Posidoniimonas corsicana: one gene and its partner. The protein of the gene in region 1 interacts with the protein of each later gene in a pairwise test. Links are inferred from orthologs where the notes say so. Each region holds a gene or a part of one and is shown on either strand. Other genes may lie near its edges.

The links.
Region 2: the proteins of eno (region 1) and rpe interact in binary tests that used the Escherichia coli proteins (3 or more experiments, as listed by UniProt). The link is inferred for Posidoniimonas corsicana from one-to-one orthologs.

What each region holds. Positions count from the first base shown.
Region 1 is NZ_SIHJ01000002.1:836,347-839,587, forward strand. Bases 272-3,210 are described here. They hold eno (phosphopyruvate hydratase), read left to right. Parts: upstream 272-1,068; coding sequence 1,069-2,352; downstream 2,353-3,210. Other genes in these bases: KOR34_RS19370 (serpin family protein), read right to left, coding at 272-851; KOR34_RS19380 (patatin-like phospholipase family protein), read left to right, coding at 2,574-3,104. Outside these bases: more of KOR34_RS19370, read right to left, coding at 1-271. UniProt on the Escherichia coli protein: Catalyzes the reversible conversion of 2-phosphoglycerate (2-PG) into phosphoenolpyruvate (PEP). It is essential for the degradation of carbohydrates via glycolysis.
Region 2 is NZ_SIHJ01000001.1:3,937,470-3,940,741, forward strand. Bases 80-3,023 are described here. They hold rpe (ribulose-phosphate 3-epimerase), read left to right. Parts: upstream 80-1,168; coding sequence 1,169-1,879; downstream 1,880-3,023. Other genes in these bases: KOR34_RS15160 (SLC13 family permease), read right to left, coding at 80-101; scpB (SMC-Scp complex subunit ScpB), read left to right, coding at 209-856; KOR34_RS15175 (histidine phosphatase family protein), read left to right, coding at 1,903-2,481; accD (acetyl-CoA carboxylase, carboxyltransferase subunit beta), read left to right, coding at 2,577-3,023. In the rest of the region: more of KOR34_RS15160, read right to left, coding at 1-79; more of accD, read left to right, coding at 3,024-3,272. UniProt on the Escherichia coli protein: Catalyzes the reversible epimerization of D-ribulose 5-phosphate to D-xylulose 5-phosphate.

The DNA of each region.
Region 1 (3,241 bases):
TCGCCGTAGCGGAACCGCGAAGTCTGCCGCATCATCGGGGTTAGGCTCTGGGACCCGTCCGGGGCGTTGAACGGCAGATCCCGGGTGTTCTCCTCGACGAACGGGCGTTTCCAGTCGCCGTTGAAGTAGAGCGCGTTGGCGAGCGCCAGGCGGGTGTGCTGGGTGATTGACCCCGGCGGCAGCGGGTTCTTGATGCGGTCGTTGGTGGCGTCGGCCGCCCAGGCGTTGATGCGCCGCCGCGAGGCTTCCGGAGATTGGTAGAAGTCGAGCTGCTCGACCGGGGCCCGGTAGTCGTTGGTCAGGGTGTCGAGGAACCCCTGCTCGAGCGGCATGCCGTCCTGCACGAACACCCGGTTGGCGAGCCGCAGCTCGTAGCCCTCGCGGGGGTCGTTCAGGTCGTTGACCAGCCCGCCCAGGCCAAGGTGCGGGTTGTCCGCGCCGGCGGCGGCGTAGCCCAGCGCGTGCCGCATCTGCTCGGCGGTGCTCCCGCCGGCGCCGGCGTAAACCATCCCCAGGGCGGCCGATGCGCTGAGCGGCGAGAACAGCAGCCCCTCGTCCGGGCCTGCTCCCAGCGCGAGCTGCTTGTACAGGTTCAGGCCGAATCGGTTATTCGCCTCGGCGGCCGACAGGACGTCGGCGGTCAGGGGCGCCCGCTGGTGGGGCTCGATCGTCGACACCGGGCTGGGCCCCGGCTGCGGGACGACGCCGACCGGCGACTCACTCGGTTCCCACGGGACAAACGTTGTCGGATCCCACGGGAGCAACGGTGGCAGGGTGTCGTCGGCCAGGCCGAGGGCGGACGGCGTGCAGGCGGCGGCGACGAGCAGCAATCGCTGGCAGAGGCTGGGCATGGTGGAGTCGCGAAGGTGAGGAGGCGAAGCGGGGCACGCGGTCGGGTAGCGGCTCAATACAGCACTAGGCCGGTTTCTCGCCGGTGCGCAACGGGCTCTCGCCTGCCCGCTCGACAGCCGGGGAAAAGGCCCTAGAATGGCGATTCGGTTTGCGGCCCCGACCGCCGCTAATGGACCTTCAACCCCCACCTCCGCCCCCCTACCCCCCTCTCCAGCCATGAGCATGATCGTCGACATCCACGCCCGCCAAATCCTCGACAGCCGTGGCAACCCCACCGTGGAGGTGGACGTCACGCTGGAGGACGGCTCGATGGGCCGCGCGGCGGTTCCCTCCGGCGCCAGCACGGGCGCCCACGAGGCCCTTGAGATGCGCGACGGCGACAAGTCCGTCTACATGGGCAAGGGCGTCACGAAGGCGGTTGAGAACGTCAACGAGCAGATCGCCGACGAGCTCATCGGCATGGACGCGCTGGACCAGATTGCGGTCGACCAGCACATGCTCGACCTGGACGGCACCCCCAACAAGGCCAAGCTGGGCGCCAACGCCATCCTGGGCGTGTCGCTCGCCACGGCCCGCGCCGCGGCCAACTACAGCGGCCTGCCGCTGTTCCGCTACCTGGGCGGAAGCAACGCCCGGCTGCTGCCGGCGCCGATGATGAACATCCTCAACGGCGGGGAGCACGCGGACAACTCCGTGGACATCCAGGAGTTCATGGTGATGCCGCTGGGCTTCGACAACTTCAGCGAGGCGCTCCGCTGCGGCTGCGAGATCTTCCACAACCTGAAGAAGGTGCTCAGCGACAAGGGCCTCAACACCTCCGTGGGCGACGAGGGCGGCTTCGCCCCGAACCTGGGCGCCAACGCCGAGGCGTTCGACGTCATCCTGACCGCCATCGAGAAGGCCGGCTACAAGCCGGGCGAGCAGGTCTGGTTCGCCATGGACTGCGCCGCCACCGAGTTCTTCGACTCGAAGAAGGGCGTCTACACGATTGACGGCAAGGAGATCGACTCGGCCGGCATGGTCGACCTGCTGGCCAGCTGGGTCGACAAGTTCCCGATCTGCAGCATCGAGGACGGCTGCAGCGAGGACGACTGGGAAGGCTGGAAGATGCTGACCAACAAGATCGGCGACAAGTGCCAGCTGGTCGGCGACGACCTGTTCGTCACCAACGTCGAGCGGCTGGGCCGCGGCATCGACGAGGGCATCGGCAACAGCATCCTGATCAAGGTCAACCAGATCGGCTCGCTGACCGAGACCATCAACGCCATCCGCATGGCCGACCGCGCCGGCTACACCAGCGTGACCAGCCACCGCTCGGGCGAGACCGAGGACGCCACCATCGCCGACCTGGCCGTGGCCCTGTCGACCGGTCAGATCAAGACCGGCTCCGCCAGCCGCTCGGACCGCATGGCCAAGTACAACCAGCTGCTGCGGATCGAGGAGATCCTCGGCCCGGCGGCCGAGTACGGCGGCCCCGCCTTCGCCACGAAGCTGAAGTAGGCCTCCGCCGCTTGCAATCCACAACGCACAAAGCCCCGGGCGGATCGCCCGGGGCTTTTTCGTTTGGATGTGACGAACTGCAGTTGATGAGAGTGCAGGCCATGCCCCACTCATCTGCATCTAGTGTAGGTGGAATTCATCCATCATTACGCGCTAGTGACAACCCGCACCCCATGGCATAGGATACATTCGTCCACCACCCCACTTCCTGGAGTAAACGAATGACCTACAAAATCCTCAGTTTAGACGGTGGCGGGATCCGAGGCCTATTTCAAGCCGAGTTCCTACGCCACTTTGAGGATGCCGTTGGAAAACCGGTCAGAGAGTGCTTCGACATGGTGGCGGGCACGTCGACTGGATCCATCGTGACCATGGGGATCGTAAACGGTGTCGCGCTGTCTAAGATTTCGCAGGTCTTCAAGTCTGACGGGAAAGCCATTTTCAGGAAAGGTATTGAGGACCGTGTTCCTGTCTACAACCAAGTAGTCAGAAGAGGCCCAAAGTACGCAACTGAGCCACTGCGAAGAGCACTTTCAGGAGTTCTCGGCGATACGAAACTTTCGGACGCTAAATGCGACGTCGTGATTCCGTCGGTTTGTTTAAACGACTATCGCTGCAAGGTTTTTAGCAATTTGCACGATAGCGATCGTACTCTATCGACTGTAGATGTCGCACTCTCCAGTAGCGCCGCGCCTACATATTTCCCATCAGTACAACCACATGGTTCCTCGAGAACTTATGTAGCTCTGTAGAAAGCTTCTAGATGTTTAGAGGATCATGAGGTTGAGAGTGAGGGTCTTGAGGGCGGCTTCGCGTCGCTGCATGGGCTTTTTTCGTGCTCGCAGCTGGGGCCCGAGGAGGCGTTTGAGCATGCTGATGGTGGTCTCGG
Region 2 (3,272 bases), on another replicon or contig:
CAAGCAACCAGAGCGCAGGCGGCCATAGTGGTGATAGTCCACAGGTGCGAGGTCTCGAACAGCCCTAGGATCCGCCGGGCCTGGCGTCGTGTTTGTGGCATCATAATCGCCCATGCTAGCACTACACGATCTTGCCGCTAAGGAGGAAAGTCGCCTAACATCCGAGCCGCTCGGAAGTAGGCGCCGACGCACGAGATAGAGGAGTTCCGTGTCCCCAACCCCACAAACCGAAGCGCCGTCGCCGCTGTCGCTTCAGCGTCTGACCGCGGCGTTCGCGCAGATGCTCGGCGGCGCCTCCGATGCGCCGGACGAGGCGCCCGCGCCGCCGCCCAGCGCGGTCAGCCCGAAGGGCATCATCGAGGCGATCCTGTTTGTCGGCGCGGAGAACGGCCGGCCGCGCACCGCCGAGGAACTCGCGTCCGAGATGCGCGACGTCACGCCCGAGGAGGTCCGCACGGCGGTCGCCGAGCTGAACAACGAGTACCAGCGTGACGCCGCGCCGTACGAGATCGCCGACCGCGCGGAGGGCTTCCGCCTGCAACTGCGCGAGGACCTGCAGCGTGTGCGGGACAAGTTCTACGGGCGGGTGAAGGAGGTCCGGCTCTCGCCCAAGGCGCTGGAGGTGCTGTCGGTGGTGGCGTACCGACAGCCAACCACCGCCGCCGCGGTGGACAAACTGCGGGGCGTGTCGAGCGGGCCGCTGTTGTCGCAACTTGTGCGTCGGGGCCTGCTGCGACGCGAGCTGGCCGGGGAACCGGGCGGGCAGGGTCGGTACTTCACCACCGACAGGTTCCTGCAGTTCTTCCGGCTGGACAGCCTGGAGCAGCTGCCCCGCGCCGCCGAGCTGGACGACTAGCCGCCAGCCACCCATCCACCGCAACGCGAGCACTCAAAACAACTTAGGCCGAGCCCTCCGCCCTTCGCACCCGGCGGATGCGGGTTTGGCGCCAGTGGCGGGGCTTGATGCCCGGGGCGGTTCTTGGCACAAAGGGATGACCCAGGCCGCGACTCGCGGCCCTTTTTTTCGACCCGCGAGAACGCCCCAGCCGGCCCACCGGCGCCCCAACACGACCCTTCTTCGCGCCGCACAGGGGCGCAGCGTGCCGGAGACGGCTTGCCCGCACGCCGCCGCGACCGACCGCCCCCTCGCCCGCCCGCTCTCCAGGTCATGCCCAACTTTCGCAACAGAGAATCCGTCCGCGCCTCGCTGGGCAGCCGCTCGCCGGTGCTGATGCCGTCGCTGCTGGCGTGCGACTTCGCCAACCTCCAGCAGGAAATCCGGGACATCGAGGCCACCGGCGTCCACGGGCTGCACCTGGACGTGATGGACGGGCACTTCGTGCCGAACCTGTCGTTCGGGCTGCCGGTGATCGAGGCCATCCGCGCGGTGACAGACCTGCCGCTGGACGTGCACCTGATGATCGACAACCCGGCGGAGTACGCGGCCCGCTACCGGGACGCCGGCGCCGACTGCATTACGGTCCACGCCGAGGTGCTCGACGACCCGCGGCCGCTGCTCGATGAAATCCGCGAGTCCGGCGCCATGGCCGGCCTGTCGCTGAACCCGCCCACGCCGCTCGAGACGATCCTCCCCGCCCTGCCCCACTGCGACCTGGTGCTCGTGATGAGCGTGATGCCCGGATTCGGCGGGCAGGAGTTCGACCCGGTCGCCCTCGAGAAGCTGAGCCGCCTGCGCGACGACCCAGCCTGCGACGCGTTGCTCGAGGTCGACGGCGGTGTGAACCCGTCGACCATCGCCGACTGCGTGCGGGCGGGGGCCGACCTGCTGGTCGCGGGCACGGCGGTGTTTGGAGCGGACGACTACCAGCAACGCGTTGATTCGCTCAACCAGCTGGCCCGCTCGGGCCGCGACGGCTGAGCCGCCTCCTCAGGAAACCATGAATGCTCCGCATTCTGCTAATCACCCCCGGCGCCACCGAGTACGACCAGCAGGGCCGTGTCCAGGGCAACCTTGATATCCCGCTGTCGGCGGACGGGCGCGAGCAGGTGGCGAAGGTCATCGAACAGCTCGAGGGGTTCGAGCCCGAGGCGATCTACTCCAGCCCCTGCGAGTCCTGCGAGCAGACCGCCAAGCAGGTCGGCGCCGCGCTGGACGTGCGGCCCAAGACGCTGGACAAGCTGGCAAACCTGGACCACGGGCTGTGGCAGGGGATGCTGATCGAGGACGTCAAGACGAAGCAGCCCAAGGTGTTCCGCCAGTGGCGCGAGCAGCCGGAGACTGTCTGCCCGCCGCAGGGCGAGACCGTGCTGGCGGCCAAGAACCGCGTCTCGGAGGTTCTCCGGAAGGTGCTGAAGAAGCACAAGTCGCACGACTCGGTGGTGGTGGTCGCCCCCGAACCACTCGCCAGCGTGGTCCGCCACGTGCTGCGGCACGACGAGCTGACCGACTTCTGGGGCCGGCGGCCCGGCCAGGCAGGCTGGGAGGTGCTGGAGCCGATGGTCCCCCTGAAGGATGCGTAAATCCGCCCCCAGGCGGTCGGCCCCAGGGTCCCCCCGGTGGCATGGTGGCGCCCCGCGGGGATTGGTATGATAGGGGCCTGTCGGGCCTCAAGCCCATGTCCGCGATAGCACGTATTCGGCAGTCGATGCAACGGTCCCCCTCCATGGCGACAGGCGAAACCAACCCAAACGGCCCGCGAGAAAAGCGCGGCGTCCCCAGCGGGTTGTGGATTCGCTGCGGCGATTGCGGCGAGACCATCTTCCGCAAGACTGCCACGGAGCAGATGAATGTCTGCCCGATGTGCGGCCACCACATGTACCTCAGCGCGGCCGACCGCGTCCGGCACATGCTGGACGAGGGCACGTTTGAGGAGTGGGACGCCAACCTTATGCCCACCGACCCGCTGGGCTTCGCCGACAAGAAGCCCTACGCACAGCGGATTGTCGCCGAGCAGAAGCGGACCGGCCTCCGCGACGCGGCGCTCACCGGCGCCGGCATGATCCGCGCCCGCCGCGTGGCCTTCGGGGTCACCGACTCGGCGTTCATCATGGGCAGCATGGGCTCGGTGGTGGGCGAGCGGCTGACGCGGCTCGTTGAGCGGGCCACCGATCAGAACCTGCCCCTGATCATCACCAGCGGCTCGGGCGGAGGGGCCCGGATGCACGAAGGCATCCTGTCGCTGATGCAGATGGCCAAGGTCTCCGCCGCGTTGGCGAGGTACGACCAGGCGGGCGGGCTGTTCATCAGCGTGCTCACCAACCCCACCATGGGCGGCGTCGCCGCCAGCTTCGCATCGCTGGGCGACCTGATC